DNA from 4 places in the Alteromonas sp. ABH4_457 genome. Region 3 is predicted to be linked to each of the others. Evidence: predicted binding sites of a transcription regulator. Region 3 holds the regulator's gene; each other region holds the start of a gene.
What was found. Region 3 encodes sigma-54, which starts transcription at its own class of promoters, with help from an activator protein. Its sites were predicted from a motif close to GTTGGCACGNNNNTNGNNT; they were not measured.

Region 1 (4,111 bases), on a different contig from region 3:
GACCCAGCAGGTAACGCAGCCTTCGCCGCTGCAGATGACAGTGTTCCGGATCCTTCAGACTACCGTGACATTGTGAGTCGTTGTCAACGTTTTGCCACACGGGAACCGCTGGCAATCACAGCCTGACAAAACGCCCTCAAAAGAGAGTTCATGGAAACCTGTAGCTGAAAAGCCACAGGTTTTTTTATGCCTGTTTAACTGATGGATTAGTTCTTAATCTCAGTGTTGTAAGTAAGGGAAAGTGGTCAGAGCCTACATCCGGCATTCTTTCTATTTTGACCAGTTCGAAATGCTCTGTATGAAAGACATGGTCAAGGGGCCAGCGCAGTAACGGGTAATCCGCATGGAAAGTGTTGAAAAAACCACGGCCACGGCGGGGATCCAGCATGCCACTTATTTTTCTGAATTTTCGGGTCGTCGGTGACCATGCCACATCATTGAGGTCGCCGGTGACAATGGCCGGGTGCTTTAACTTTGCCATTTCTTTTCCTACCCGTGTCAGTTCCTTATCCCTGGGGCCGGCAGATTTGTTTTCTGTAGGACTTGGCGGTTTAGGGTGTACAAAATGGATTTTTACCTGAGTACCGGCCATTTCCTGCCAGATTTCCATAGACGGTACGTCATCTTCAATAATGAACCGGATTTTTTCGTTGCCGAACGGACGCCGGCTATAAAGATGCATGCCGTAAAGATTTTCCAGCGGGCAGGAGAGGCGGTAAGGATAGTCATCATGAAGGACCGACAGAGCCTGCTCCCAGTCTTTGTTGCTTTCCAGCGTCACCAGAATATCCGGTTTACGTTGCCTGGTAAGATTAATCAGTGCGTTATAGTTATCGTTAGTCATTAATACATTGCTGGTCAGAATGCTTATTGTGCGGTCGTCATCAGTTGCTGATACCTGATTCACTTCTGTGCGCCATACCGGTGTGTAAGGGATCACCCATGCCAGTTGATAAAGCAAAGCACAGACAGCACCGGCCTGCATGCACAGCGCCAGTAAGGGCTTTTCGATATACCAGTATGTCCAGACTAAGGTGAGCACAAGTAAAATAAACGCCTGTTGCAGACGGGGAAACTCCCATACGCGAATTAACCAGTGCTGGCCGGGTATGTGAGGCAGTATCGCAGCCACAATAAAGAAAAGAGTAATGATAGAGAGTACTGTTGTCATGGTTCGTCCGATGAAATTACTGTCCGGAGTCAAAATTCTTAGCTTACTTATATAAAGACTTTCTGCCCGGTTCGATCAAACGAGGTGATTTCAGCAATTGTAAATGCAAGGTAAAAAATACGGGGTTCTGAGAAAAGTTTGCATGAAGGGAAAGAGTTAAAAATTAGAGTTAACGATAAAAAGTTATATTTTTCAGTTGTTTAATTTCATGGCATGAAGTTGGCTTCAGTTATTTTGCTTGATAATTAAGGAGAGCAAAATTATGAAACGTTCAATTCTTTCACTGTTAGTAGCTGGTACATTAACTACTTCTGCTTTTGCAGGATCTATGGATACTGCGAACAAGTGGGAGGAAGGTGCCAAGGATGCCTGGATAGACGGCAAAGCCGAAGCAACATTACTGTTTAACGGTAATCTGAATTCTTTTGATATCAACACCGACGTTCAGGATGGCAAGGTTATTCTGACCGGTAAGGTAGATAACTCGGTTGATAAAAAGCTCGCGGAAGAGCTGGTAGCAAATATCGACGGCGTAACAGATGTTGATAACCAACTCACAATTGTAGAAGAGCATGACTCTGAAGCTATGGCCGGCGATGACATGGACATGGACTCTGCAACCGGCAAACTGACAGATGCTAAAATCGCGACTGTAATTAAAACCCGGTTGCTGATGGACTCTGACATTTCCGGTTTTGATATCGACGTGGATGTTGAGCAGGGCAATGTTACGCTTACCGGTACAGTAGACTCAGACGCTGAGCGTGACCTGGCCGTTGAGATTGCGAAAAACGCCACAGATGTTACAGACGTTGAAGACAACCTGAAGGTCGTTCAACAGAAAACAGCGATGAAAAGTGAATAATACTTTTTAACTGCATAATCCGGAAAGGGCTGAGTTATCTCAGCCCTTTTTTATTGCATCCCGGTTAGTGAACCTTGCTGAAAAACCTTCCTTCCCGTCTGTGAAAATATTTCCTGCCTGTAGTAAAAAAGTATCATTGTCTTTTCAGGTTTACGTAAATTGTTTGGGTGTAATCGCCCGCATCCTTTCCCTATGATTTTTCTTCTATGATAATGAATTAATACTTAAGTCTAATAAAACAGTAGGTTACGAAAACGCCGGTCATGACGTTGAAGCACGGCGGTGGCTTTTGCGGCGTTTCTGTAAGGTCTTTAAAAATATGGCGCGGAAATTGGAATATTAGAAATAGTTGTGAGAGTAAATAAGTCATTTACCGGAATTCAATTCTACGCACGCAAGGGAGCAGTATGAAATTTCTGAAGACTAAACACCGTCCGTTACCGTCAACGTCATTTGAGCGTCTCATTCACTCGCAGCCAGTTTTTAACTGGTTCGATCGCTACGACAAACGTGACCACAAAGCCGGTAAGGCAACAGCAGGTGCAGTGATGGCGGAGGCAGCGACCGCTAAGTAAGTACAGGAAAGCGATCCGGACGGCCCTTGAATTAAACAACGATGGTGAAAAACATGAATTACTTAAAAATTGCAGTAATGACAGTGTTACTTCTGACCAGTCTTGTAGCTCTGGGGTCCGGAAAGCAACTTTCAACCTGGCTGGGGGAAACGCCGGCAGAAACATCAGCTGGTGCTGATCTGGCAGAAGTTGAGGCGGTATTTAATGAGTTGGAATTTGACCCGGCGAATTCGTTTCATCAAATTCGTAAGCAAAGGATTGAGCATTATCTTGATTTGGCCCGTAACTATGATGATAGTGACTGGGACTACAGCAGGGATGAAGCTCTGCAGCGGGCTCAAAATATAATGAATCACCACGAAAGGAAGGAAAGTGGTATCTATGCCAGCTTATAGACAAGGTGCTTTCGCCTTAATTATTTGTGTATTTTTATTGGGCGGCTGTGCCGGCGCGCCCGACATGCCTGAAAATTCTGCTGTACAACCGCAGGACAACACACAACCTCAAAAAAACGAACCTGCACTGGCTGAAGAGCTTGCGAAAGGGAAAGACGTTACCGTACAAACCAGCCAGGGAGCCGTATCCGTTTCTCCGGTAGTGGTTGCAGTAGGTGATACCCCTCAGTCAGGGAATACCGGTGATGGGGTGTATTACAACGATCCCTGGGAAGGCTTCAACCGGGCCATGTTCAGCTTTAATAACGTGTCTTATCAGTATGTACTTTTACCGCTGGCAGACGGTTATCATTATGTAGTGCCAGGGGTGGTGAGAGACAAAATTGGTAATGCCTTTGATAATCTCAGAGAGCCGTTGAATCTGGTCAATAACACCTTTGCCGGCGAGTTCGGTGAGGCTGGTGCAAACTTAGGGCGCTTTCTGATCAATTCTACGGTGGGACTGCTCGGCTTATTCGACCCGGCATCCGACTGGTTCGACATCAAACCGCAAAAGCAAACCATCGCAAATACCTTACAACGCTATGATATTGGCTCCGGCCCTTATCTGGTTATTCCCATTTTAGGTCCGTCTGATTCCCGGGGCGCGTTATCTACGCTCACCGAAGGGTTTGTCCACCCGGTAAATTACATTGCCGAACCACCGGAAAGCTATCAATTGAGGATTTTTGAAGGTTTTGATGACTTCTCAAATCAGTCAGATACGTACAGGAAACTGTATGAGCAGGCTGAGGATCCTTACATCTATTTCCGTAATCAGTACATTCAGGGACAGCGACGTGACGAACTCTTCGAACTCAGTGAACGCGAACAGCAAGATAACCAGTAAGCTGGCGGCAGGGATTGTTTCAGCCCGCTGGGGTATTCTGGTTTTCTTTATTGCGGTTTTAGTGTGGCTGGGATTGTACATATCGCAATTTCGCATTGATGCATCCGCAGACACCTTACTGGTGAAAGATAACAAGCTCTACATTCAGACTCAGGTTGCTGATCAGACATTCGCCCCACAGGAATTTATTCTGCTGGCTTATGAGCCGGTTTCTCA
Region 2 (4,111 bases), on a different contig from region 3:
TGTGTCACAACCTGGCGGGGATTTTATATCTCACCGATTATCTTGAGGATATGCGTGCAGGAGATGCAATGCCCTTCGTGGATATCAAAGGGCATATTCATGCGGCTAACGATACAGAGGAAGAACAGTATCATCGTTAGCCTGGAGGTTGGCTAGGCGCCGGCTTCGTATTCTTCCATATCTTTACGCTTATCCACCTTATGCTGGTCTTCAGACCGGCCTTCACGCCAGTAACTGCTGATATACAGCTGGTCGTGGGGGATACGCCTTTCTTTTGCCAGCAACTGGCGCAGCGCCCGCATATCTGAGAACTCACAGGCTACCCATGCTGCCGGTGTACCCGGAAGCCAGCTCAGTGATGCCACTTCATCTGCAAGACTGTTAGCACCGGTTACCCAAATCACGTTTACGCCGGCAGGTTTCTCCAGAGGCTGGATATCATCTGCGGTGGTAACCTTGATGACGGCATAGCCCTGTGTTTGCGGCCCCAGTTTTTCCAGATAGGTAGAAATGGCCGGGAGGGATGTCATATCGCCGGCGAACAATACCCAGTCGAAGCTGTCTGCCAGACCTTTGGAACTGCCCGGCCCGCCCACACAAATTTGATCACCGGGTGCTGCGCTTTTGGCCCAGTGTGAAGCCGGACCACTTGCCACACCTTCACCATGCAGCGCCATGTCGATATCCATGGTGCCGTTGCTGCGATCCAATTGACGGATGGTATACGTGCGAAGCTGCGCATCTTGTAAAGATGCCGGTGGCACTGACAAAGGATTACCATCAAAATCAAAAAGTAACTTAACGTATGCCGTTGTATCGATATCGGGATAAGCTTTCAGGGCATCGCCGGTCACGGTGATACGGCGCATGTGAGGAGTAATTGCAATGTTGTCTTTTACTGTGAGACAGGCGGGTTGTCTTGGCTGTCTTTTTTCCATACTTATTTTCTCTTCTATTAATTCACCACCATTTTAAATGAGAACAATTCTTAAAGACAACGCATTGTTACGAATGGTGGGTATCTGTATAACCGATAAAATAGAATGAAAAAAAAGCCGGAACACAAAGGTTCCGGCAAAAGACATTTAGGAATACACATGGAAACAAAACAATGAAAGCACTCTGTTGTTTTGTGATTTTAAATATAGGACTGACTGCTGCTTTATTCGACATGAAAAACTATATCTGCGTAGTATTCCCGATACCAAAAAAAGCTCCCGCCAAATGGCGGGAGAAAATCAGAGGTTTTGGTTAGGCCGGGAAAGGCCTGGAGGGGAGGTTAACTGTCAACAGACAGTTCACTTTTAACGTCAACAACGTCATCAGTGTTCTTTGCAATGGCTATGATCAAATCGCGCTCTGTGAGCGATTCAACCTTGCCGGTAAGGGTTACAATCCCTCGTAAAGCATGGACATCAATGTCGTCGCCTGACAGTCCGGATTCCAGCAAAAGTTGTGTGCGTATCAACGACACCATTTGCGCATCCCTGACTCCATGGAGCAAGGTGACAAGGTCACCCTCCAGTAATGCAGGCTTTACAACATCCAACTTGTTTTCAACTGATACTACGCCATCCAGTGACGCCGCAACTTCCTGTGCGAGTTCCCTGTTAACTTCACTGTTAACTTTGCCGGTTAAAATAACCTGTCCCTTGCTCACATCCGTGCGAATATCCATCGTATCGAATTGACCACTAAACAAGAGTGCCGCTTCTACCTTGCCTGCAATTGCATCATCCGTCGCAGATTGCGTTGGCGAGGCTGAAATCCCTTCAGCAAGAAGTGACGTTGAGAACACAGTCATGACTGTCATTGTCAAAGCGGGAATTATCCTTTTCATACTCTGTTCTCCTGTTCGTTGTCTGTTGCAAACAATAATGCCAGTGGCGTGCCAGATTATACTTTTGTACTAAATATGATGTTATTGCACTGGTTTTTAAGGTTTTTTTATGGTGTTTAATCCGGTGTGATAAAAAGGAGGAGAATCCGTGTGGGAAAATTTTACCTGCCAGTGTGTCTATATTTTCATACACAAACTTAGATAACTGACTATGGTTAGAGGGGGAAACAAGTTATTACTTTATCCCTTTCCTGTCATTCAGTAAGCTGTGTTAAACAGTTTGCTGCCACGGAACCGGTTGGTGAAAAAATACGGAATAATACTGACACTTGCTTTAGTCATCCTTGCCGGTGTTGTCTTCTTTTTAAAACCTGATAAACCGGCTAATAACACGGCCCGGCTTCCACAAACAATAGTGATAAACACGCCTGCAGAAGAGCCGCAACCTCCGGTCACAGCAGAACAAGATGAAAGCACTGAAAAGCCGGAGCCTGTATTTGATAGTTTTCCTTCCTGTACGCGGTTGAGTCCCGACGACTACACGCTGATTGAAAAGAAAATAGAAGCCTTTTATGCAGAAAACCTCAGTTCAGAGAGTGAGCAATCACGCCTGACTGCACTCATGATGACCAGCTCTGAGGGTGAGGCTGCGATGAATGCCTGGCAATCATTTTTGTCTGAATATCCCCGTAATACAGATGCACTTCGGGAAACATTGCGACTTTGCAGTATGAACGGTTCCCACTCAGTATGTAACCGTACGCTTGTGCGTCAGGCACAAGAGGATGGCCGTGATGATGGTGAAACCTGGCTGAACCTTGTGTTATTTCATATAAAGCAGAATGATCATGAGGCTGTACTGGCATCCCTTGAAAATATGGTGCAGGCCAAAAGCTATTCTAATCATTATGCACGGTTCGTCTCCCTGGCGCTGGATTCCGTGATAGCTGAGCAGGTGGCATCTCTTGAAGGTGCAGTGATTTATGCGATGGGTAAATGGGCCGCCGGTACGTACAAATATAATCTGCTCAAAACATGGTGCGGGAGCAGGGCTGACGAGCCAGCTGTTGCCAGTGCATGCATTGCGGCTGCAAAAGATATGGTGTCAAGAGCGCCACTAGAGTTAGAAAAATTAATTGGTCATGATATAGAGCTCGATATTTATACGAAGCAGGGCAACATGGCGATGGTTGATGCTGTCAGAGAAGAAATGGAAGCTGATGCAACACCGGAGAATCCGCGTCTTGCGGATGCTCTGGATTTGATGATGCATGACCATGCACTGTTTTATACCTGGCTTAATGCATTGCAGCAATCCAGTGAAGAAGACGCTATTTCAGCCCTGATAAAAGAGGCCGCTGATAAATCTGCTGACCCCTCCTATCAACCTTGTCGCACAGAGTCAGGCCCGCCTTCTGCTTCAGAGTAAAATCATCAACAGTGCGCCGAAAATCATGAACAGATTTTCAGACAAGGATACAAAGCCTAAGGGCACGTTGCTGTCACCGCCAACACAAGCGCATTTCAATTCACGCTTGTCCACGTAAACGGCTTTATAAACTGAAACCGCGCCTACCGACCCTATGAAAAGTGAAATGGGGGCAATCAGCCACACTGGCAACATCGCAATCATGCCTATGCCGGCGAAAGCTTCCAGAAAGGGGTAGAGGTAGGCGTAGCGTAAGTGCTTCATCGCCAGTAAATCATAGGTGATAAACGAGTTAGTAAAGCTGAAGAGGTCCCGTAACTTCTGTACTGCCAGTAAGGTCATGGAAAAGGCAATAAACAGCATAAGTGTACGAACACTGAAAAAGTGTGTCATCAGCAGGCTCTGTACGGCGAAAGCCAGTAATAATGCAACAGCAAAAATCACCAGAACCGGTGTGTAGGTTGTACCGGATTGCGGCGTGTCGCCTTTGCCGAAGTATGCCTGCAAATCATCATAGCCGCCAATACGCTGACCATCGATGAAGGTTTGCGGCGTGGTTTTTACATCATGCTTCTGCTTAAATTTATCGGTTTCTTCCCGCGAGGTCAGTTTGTGGTCTTCAATATGAAACCCTTCCCGCTCAAGTAAATCTTTTGAGCGCAGGCCGAAAGGACAAATATGCTTGTCTGTAACCATGCGATAGAGCTGTGCAACTTTTGCCATGTATCCTCCCTTGTTCAATGAGCAGTTTTCAAAAGGCGATCCGGTCGGGATTCAGTACTGCTACGCAGCATCACCGTATTTTGATCCGTAAAGATGCGTGACAGGTCTTGTCAGTCCGG
Region 3 (4,111 bases):
GGCGGATCTGGACATCAGGATGAGATTCCCGGAAGTTTTTCGCCAGTGATTCCGCTACATAAACTGAACGGTGCTGTCCGCCGGTACATCCGATAGCGACAGTCACATAACTGCGGTTGTTCCGTTCAAGGTGTGGCAACCAGGTCGTGATGAGGTTCTGAATCTGCCAGATAAATTTGGTCACTATAGGCTGGGAACTGAGGAAAACCTGAACCGGTGTATCCAGGCCCGTCAGATGTTTTAAATCCGGCTCCCAGTGAGGGTTTGGCAGAAAACGGGCGTCAAATACATAGTCTGCATCTTTGGGAATACCGTGTTTAAAGCCGAATGATTCAAATACCAGAACAAGTCGTGAGCTTTTCTTACCGAGGATACGCTCGCGGATTAATTCTGCCAGCTGGTGGATGCTCAGAGAGTCGGTATCAATATTCAAATCCGCTCTTTCCGCTACAGGCGCCAGCAGTTCACGTTCTGTCTGGATGGCATCTGACAATGACTTATTCAGTTTGGCCAGCGGGTGTAACCGCCGGGTTTCGCTGAACCGGCGCACCAGCATATCGTCACTTGCGTCAATATATACGATGGTGACAGTCCATGACTCCGGCAGGTAGTCGAGAATTTCAACCAGCTCAGAAGGCTCTTTAGGCAAGTTTCTGACATCAATACTCACAGCTACCTGCTCGTATTCATCGGCGACAGTGTGTGTCAGGGCTGGTAACAGATTAACCGGAATATTATCGACGCAGTAGTACCCCAGATCCTCAAGGGCACGAAGTGCTACTGATTTTCCTGAACCGGAACGTCCGCTGATGATGATTAACTTCACGCCGTTTCTCCTGAAGTCACGTGTTGTCGGTGCGTATTACACTAAGTTACTGTAATGCGCGAATAATATCATCACTTGTCTGAGCTTTGCGGATAGTTTTTATGGTTTCTTTATCGCTGAGTTTTCCGGCAACCATGGCCAGAGTTTGTAAATGTCCTTCGGTTTGTTCCTGAGGGACAAGCAGAGTAAAGAAAATATCCACAGGTTTGTTGTCGATAGCATCAAAATCGATGGCGGGTGTGCTGGTAACTACGATGGCGATGACATTTTCCAGTCCGGCCAGGCGACCGTGGGGGAGGGCTATGCCGTTACCTATACCTGTGCTGCCCATTCGCTCACGGGCCAGCAGGCTACTTAACACGGTGGCTTCATCAACATCGGGGTTATTTTTAGCTGCAATCCCGCTGATGATTTCGAGAATGCGTTTTTTGCTATTGCACTGGACCGCACACTCGGTGCGGTCCAGGCTGACTATGGCTTGTATATCCATGAATTCAATTAGTGCTTTTTAAGCTTTTCCTTGTGTTTCAGGACCTGCCTGTCGAGCTTATCGACCATGCTGTCAATGGCAGCATACATGTCCTGATTTTCGGAAGAGGCGAAGACTTCCGCGCCGCTAAGATGAACCGTTGCTTCTGCTTTTTGGCTAAGCTTTTCAACATTTAAAATAACGTGCACATTTGATATGTGGTCAAAATGACGTTCCAGTTTGCTGAACTTAGTATCGACATAATTACGCAAAGAATCAGTGATCTCAATGTGATGACCAGAAAGGTTGATTTGCATATTTCGTCTTCCTTATTTTGAGCAGCCTTAAGTTAGATAAGGCTTTTGCGTTGGTTAGACGGCGGGATCGACAAGGATTCCCGGTACTTTGCTATTGTTCGCCGGGCAACCATAATGCCTTGATCGGCCAACAACGAAGCAATCTTGCTGTCACTCAGTGGCTTGCTTGGCTTTTCAGCGGCAACCAGCTTTTTAATCAGGGCGCGAATCGCTGTAGATGAACACTCACCACCTGATTCAGTGGCAACGTGGCTGGAGAAGAAATACTTCAACTCGAAAATACCACGGGGCGTGTGCATGTACTTCTGCGTTGTTACCCTGGAAATAGTAGATTCGTGCATATCTACCATTTCTGCGACATCATTCAGCACCATTGGTTTCATCATTTCAGGGCCATGCTCAAAAAAGCCCATCTGTTGCTGAACAATACAATTTGCTACTTTCAGCAGCGTATCGTTCCGGCTCTCAAGGCTCTTAATAAACCATTTTGCTTCCTGCATGTGAGAGCGGATAAATTGTGAATCACTGCTGTTTCTTGCTTTACGGCTCATTGCAGCATACTGCTGATTAACACTGAGCTTAGGCAGGCTGTCGGGGTTTAATTCTACAACCCAACGGCCATTTTTCTTCGCAACCGATACATCCGGAATGACATATTCGGGTTCTTTCGTAATTAATGCACTGCCCGGACGGGGATTAAGCGTTTGCAGCAAACGCATCGCTTCCCGTAACTGATCTTCTTTCAGGCGGGTTTTACGCATTAACGTACGGTAATCTTTACTGCCTAACAGATCGGAATGCTCTCTGAGCAGTAGTTTGGCTTCTTCCAGCCACGGTGTTTCCGGTGCAAATTGCGCCAGCTGAACTAACAAGCACTCCTGCGGTGTGCGGGAGCCGGAACCGAGAGGATCAAATAGCTGAATACGTTTAAGTACGCACTCAACCTCATCTTCTTCTACGGGCTCTTCCATATCTTCACTGTTTACGCTTTGCAGAATGTCGTCAACGGTAACCGTTAGATAGCCGGACTCATCAATGGAATCGATGATCGCCAGCGCGATGGCGCGGTCTGTGTCAGAAAAAGGTGTCAGACGCATTTGCCACAGCAGATGGTCCTGAATATTTTCGGTGGTTTCACCCTGAAAGATTTGTTCATCATCACCCCCGGAAGGGCCGGGCGCGGGGGCAGAAGACGCAGAAATGTACTCATCCCAGGTACTGTCGATGGGCAGCTCATCCGGTAAATCATTCTTTTCCAGTGCTTCACCGGTATCCATGCTGTCAGAAGATGAGGCTGTTGCAGACTCTTGCATGCTGTCATCATTGTCGATGTTATTTTTCTCAATTACATCGTTGTCGGAGCTGTCGTCGACTTCCAGCAAAGGATTAGAATCGAGAGCTTCCTGAATTTCTTGTTGTAAGTCCAGCGTAGACAACTGCAATAGCTTGATCGCCTGCTGAAGCTGAGGCGTCATTGTTAGTTGTTGGCTAAATTTTAACTGTAAAGATGGTTTCATCTACGTCTTATATAAACTCTAAAAAGGACATCCGGTTGTAGCGGTGTGAGTGCCGGTGGCGAAATCTCCGCTAAATGCTCATCCCGATATCTTAACTATAGCCTGAATTGCTCACCAAGGTATACATCACGAACTTTTTGATTACTTAATACCTGTTCTGCGGTGCCCTGAGCAATCAGTTCTCCATGACTGACGATATAGGCCTCTTCACACACATCAAGGGTTTCCCTGACATTGTGGTCGGTGATGAGGATACCGATACCTCTGTCCCGTAAGTGCTGAATGATCTTCTTTATATCATTAACCGAAATCGGGTCAACTCCGGCGAAGGGTTCATCGAGCAAAATAAATTGCGGATTGGCTGCCAGTGCGCGGGCAATTTCAACCCGGCGGCGTTCGCCACCCGACAAACTCATACCTGTACTATTACGTATATGGTTAATATTAAATTCATCAAGTAGTGCATCCGCTTCCTGTTCACGTTGATGACTTTTTAAGTCTTTACGCGTCTGTAATATCGCCATGATGTTTTCATGTACGGTCAGCTTGCGGAAAATGGATGCCTCCTGGGGTAAATAGCCAATTCCCCGGCGGGCACGTTCGTGCATTGGCTGGTGCGTCAGCTCCTGCTCATCAATGAGGATTTTGCCTTTGTCCAGTGGCACAAGACCGACAATCATGTAAAACGTTGTGGTTTTACCTGCACCGTTAGGACCCAGCAGACCTACTATCTGTCCGGTAGAAACCGATAAACTAACGTCACGGACGACCTGGCGTGATTTATACGACTTTGCCAGGTGAGTCGCACTCAGGGTTGCCATGTAACTCAGTTACCCTCGTTTTCGTTGCTGTCTGAAGTCTTGTTCTCTTCCTTCAGCTCTTTAACTGTGTCAGGACGGAAAACCGTGGTTACCCGGCCGTTGCTGTTACTTTCACCGCCGGTTGCCAGAAGTTGCTCTTTTGACATGTCATAGGTGATGCT
Region 4 (4,111 bases), on a different contig from region 3:
AGAGCTGACAATTTTGATTTGTTTGTCATCAGGGATTTCCTGATAAGACAACACATGCAGGCCAGCTACCGAATACTTCAGGAAGCGTGACAGCACAGGTCTTAACATGCCTGACGTCAACAGTACCGCAGGCTCGCCATTCAGTTCTTGTTGTTGTGCGGCCTGTTGCAGGGATTGCTGGAGCCGGTCTGCCAGTCCCGGTTCGATGCCGGCGCCGTCTTCTCCTCCTGCCTGAAGTGACTGGTGCAACATCTGTTCCAACTCTGGTGCCAGAGTTATGACGGGCACTTCTTTCGCTCCCTGACTGATTTCCTGCACAATCAAACGCTTCAGCGCAATACGCACTGCCGATACCAGCACATCCGGATCCTGACTGCGGGGTCCGTATTCCGATAAGGTCTGAACGATAGTACGCATATCGCGGATGGGAACCCCTTCGAACAATAAGGTTTGCAGTACTTTTACTACGGTGCTCAGCTGCAGAATATCCGGTACCAGCCCTTCCACCAGTTTAGGACTGGATTTCGCCAGCATATCGAGAAGTTGCTGCACTTCTTCATGACCGAGCAACTGGTAAGCATTGTTGCTGAGTAACTGACTAAGGTGTGTCGCTACTACGGTGGCCGCATCCACTACTGTGTAACCGAGGGTTTGCGCATGCTCCCGCTGATTCGGTCGTATCCACACAGCATCCAGTCCGAAAGCGGGGTCTTTAGTCGCCCGTCCTTCCAGCTTACCAAACACTTGCCCGGGGTTAATCGCCAGCTCTTCATCATGACTGATTTGCGCATCGCCGATGGTCACACCCAGCATGGAAATCGTGTAAGCATTCGGGTCGAGATCAAGGTTATCGCGGATGTGCACCGGCGGAACCAGAAAGCCCAGTTCCTGAGACAGCTTCTTCCGCACACCTTTTATGCGGGTCAGCAATTCGCCGCCCTGTGATTTGTCCACCAGCGGAATGAGCCGGTAACCTACTTCAAGGCCGATAGTGTCAACTTGCTGTACGTCATCCCAACCCAGCTCTTTAATTTCCGGAGCAGGCTGGTCAGCACCGCCTTCCATTTTGGCCGGCACAGCCGGTTTTTCTGCCGCTTTCTTCGCCTGCACACCCTGCCAGTATGCATAACCGGCAGCAATAGCAGAGAATCCCAGAAAGGCCACGTGGGGCATGCCGGGCACAATACCCATGACAAACAGCACCGCTGCGGCAATATACAGAGCCTGCTGATTACCCAGCTGTGTCCGGATTTCCTTACCCATTTCCTGAGTTTCGTTTTCGCGGGTGACGATAATTGCCGTTGCCACCGACAACAACAGGGATGGGATCTGGGCAACCAGACCGTCACCGATGGTCAGAATAGTGTAAACTTCCAGTGCATTTCCGAAGGACAAGTCATGCTGAATCATGCCGATAAATAAACCACCGACGATGTTAATCATCATGATGAACAAACCGGCTACCGCGTCACCTTTAACGAATTTTGACGCACCGTCCATCGAACCATAGAAGTCTGCTTCTGCAGTGATTTCTTCACGGCGCTTGCGGGCTTCATCCTGATCGATATAGCCGGCATTCAAATCGGCATCAATGGCCATTTGCTTACCGGGCATGGCATCAAGTGTAAATCTGGCGCTAACTTCAGATATACGGCCGGCACCGGCTGTCACTACTTTGAAGTTGATAATGAGCAGGATGGCGAATACCACCACACCCACCGCATAGTTACCACCAATAACCACGGCTCCGAAGGCTTCGATTACCTTCCCCGCAGCATCGCCGCCTTCATGACCATACAGCAAAACGACCCGCGTCGAGGCAACATTCAATGCCAGCCGCAACACCGTAGCAATCAGCAAAACCAGGGGGAATATACCGAAATCCACCGGCTTTTGGGTGAATACAGCCACAAGAATAATGACCAGACTGAGGGCGATGTTAAAACTGAAAAGAACATCGAGCAGAAAGGGCGGCATTGGCAAAATAACCATGCCCATGATCGCCAGCAAAACGACAGGCGCCCCCAGACCACTGGTGATATTTTGAATCTGATTTTTGTCGAACCGCTGCAGATAGCCGGATAGCTGCATAAAATTTGCTCTCGCTAACAGAAAATTGACGCTTACTTCGTGTCTGTCAGTCTCAGTTCAACTAATGTGCCAGTTTGAAAATGTTTGCCAACGTGCGCCCACCGGTGTTTTTTGAACTATAGTTAAACCGGATGAGACATGCTCAGGGCAACATGTGCCGGAATACCCGTTAAAACAGCGATGTATTGCATTTAAGAATTATTTTTTTCCTGTTGTCGCCGCGACAGGCCTGATATTTATGTCTGATTGCACCTTTGCGGTACCGGCACAGGTATCTGCGCCCGACGATGCGGTTATCCGCGTCATTAAGTCTTTTCATCAGCACCCGCAGGAAACCGTGCTCGGTCTGGAAGAGATGCTTGATGATGTCCTGCCCGAATATACGCCTGCCACTATTCAATATCTGCTGTCGTACTTTTACATGAAACTGGGTGATTTCAGCCGCTCAGAGTCTCTTCTGGAACAGGGGCTTGAAAACGTAGATCAAATAGGCGAACCGTTGCTCTATCACCGTTTACTGCTGCAAAAATCGCAACTTTACGAAAAAACAGAGCGCCAGGTACTGGCGCTGCATTATGTTGCTGTCGTCAGAGAGTGGGCACAGCAGCAGACTGTCACCCAGCTGTACATAGGTGCATTGATGACAGAAGGATTAATTCAGCAATCATTACAAAATCGTGAGGCCGCGCTGACAAAGCTGATCATTGCCCACAGAATTGCATCGGAGAACGCTACTCAAATCCCGCCTGCTCACATAGCCGGTCTTATTGCATCGGTATTTCAGCAGGCTGAACAGTACGACAATGCCCTTCCCTATTTGCAGGAGGCACTGGAATTTGCCATCGCCAGGCACAACCGGGTTAATCAGCAAAACCTGTTACACAAGCTTGCTCTTTCTTACTTCTCAACGGGCGACGAAATTGCAGGGCAGCGTTACTTTGACGAAGCGATGACCATTGCCCGTGAACTGGCAGACAAAAACGCACAGGTTGAATTACAACTTCTTGACGCTGACAGGCTGATGAAAAAGAAAGCCTTTGCAGAGGCACTGGCTATTTACCAGCACTTAACAGCGATTCAGGAAGTACTGCCGTCGGAACAGTATTACGGGGACATTTTACGGGGCTTATCAAATGCCCATTATCATACCGGCAACTTCGGCACCGCACTGGATACTCTGGCCCGCGCAGAAACGATCTCCGCATCCGCTACGCCCAAAGAAATGATTGAGTCACGGTTACTGGAATCAAGAATTCAGGCGGCGTTAGGCAACTACAGCGAGGCTTATCAAACTCTTGAAGACGCACGCAATAAACAAGTAAAACGCCTGAATGAAATCAGTGCTGAGAAGCTTTTCAAACTGCAGACTCTTTTCGACGTTGATAAGAAAAGTCAGGAAAATGCCGCCCTCAAAGCGATGACAAAAGCTCAGGAATTGCGGATTAAAACAGAGCGTCAGCGGGGCTTCTTTATGATATCGGCGCTCGTTTTGCTTTTCAGTCTGTGCGTGGCACTGGTTATTTTGCAGAAAAAGCGCGCCAGGTATCAGCATAAACTGGAACAGATTGCGATGACTGACAGCCTGACATCTCTGCTAAACCGCCAGCATACCTTTAAATTACTGGAAGAACAGGCTGACATCGCCGGGGCCTGCGGCAAAAAGCTTGCTGTCGCCCTTCTCGATATCGATTTATTCAAACAGGTAAATGATAATTTTGGTCATGCTGCCGGTGATGAAGTATTACGTACCTTTGGTGCTCTGGTCAGAGACAATTTCAGAAAAACCGATATTACAGGCAGAATAGGCGGTGAAGAATTTTTACTCATATTTCCTGATGCGGATATTACAGAGGCAAAAGCTGCTACAGACAAATTCAGAGCAGCCCTGAAAGCGGCAGGTAATGCGCTTCCCTATGCATTGGGCCCGCTCACGGTATCCGGCGGGATAGGATACGTTACCGGACCGGATACGATGGCCGCAGAACTGGAAGCCATCGACAAAGCATTATATCAGGCCAAA

Region 1: ACXAGR_RS18390 (BON domain-containing protein) is a predicted target of sigma-54. The motif match lies at 1,379-1,397, and genes of this name have one in related genera.
Region 2: ACXAGR_RS04630 (BON domain-containing protein) is a predicted target of sigma-54. The motif match lies at 1,878-1,896, and genes of this name have one in related genera.
Region 4: flhA (flagellar biosynthesis protein FlhA) is a predicted target of sigma-54. The motif match lies at 2,165-2,183, and genes of this name have one in related genera.

The regions. Positions count from the first base shown of each region.
Region 1 is NZ_JBSWXN010000007.1:138,946-143,056, forward strand. Features, by position in the region: gene ACXAGR_RS18380 (response regulator transcription factor) at 1-126, shown strand, start outside; gene ACXAGR_RS18385 (endonuclease/exonuclease/phosphatase family protein) at 185-1,171, opposite strand; gene ACXAGR_RS18390 (BON domain-containing protein) at 1,434-2,036, shown strand; gene ACXAGR_RS18395 (hypothetical protein) at 2,444-2,611, shown strand; gene ACXAGR_RS18400 (hypothetical protein) at 2,665-3,006, shown strand; gene ACXAGR_RS18405 (MlaA family lipoprotein) at 2,993-3,895, shown strand; gene ACXAGR_RS18410 (efflux RND transporter permease subunit) at 3,846-4,111, shown strand, end outside.
Region 2 is NZ_JBSWXN010000002.1:324,614-328,724, reverse strand. Features, by position in the region: gene ACXAGR_RS04640 (hypothetical protein) at 1-140, shown strand, start outside; gene ACXAGR_RS04635 (siderophore-interacting protein) at 153-938, opposite strand; gene ACXAGR_RS04630 (BON domain-containing protein) at 1,280-1,840, opposite strand; gene ACXAGR_RS04625 (hypothetical protein) at 2,142-3,269, shown strand; gene ACXAGR_RS04620 (MauE/DoxX family redox-associated membrane protein) at 3,261-3,992, opposite strand.
Region 3 is NZ_JBSWXN010000008.1:354,098-358,208, forward strand. Features, by position in the region: gene rapZ (RNase adapter RapZ) at 1-826, opposite strand, end outside; gene ptsN (PTS IIA-like nitrogen regulatory protein PtsN) at 873-1,316, opposite strand; gene hpf (ribosome hibernation promoting factor) at 1,325-1,612, opposite strand; gene ACXAGR_RS21505 (RNA polymerase factor sigma-54) at 1,645-3,129, opposite strand; gene lptB (LPS export ABC transporter ATP-binding protein) at 3,225-3,950, opposite strand; gene lptA (lipopolysaccharide transport periplasmic protein LptA) at 3,956-4,111, opposite strand, start outside.
Region 4 is NZ_JBSWXN010000005.1:266,823-270,933, reverse strand. Features, by position in the region: gene flhA (flagellar biosynthesis protein FlhA) at 1-2,091, opposite strand, end outside; gene ACXAGR_RS13970 (sensor domain-containing diguanylate cyclase) at 2,330-4,111, shown strand, end outside.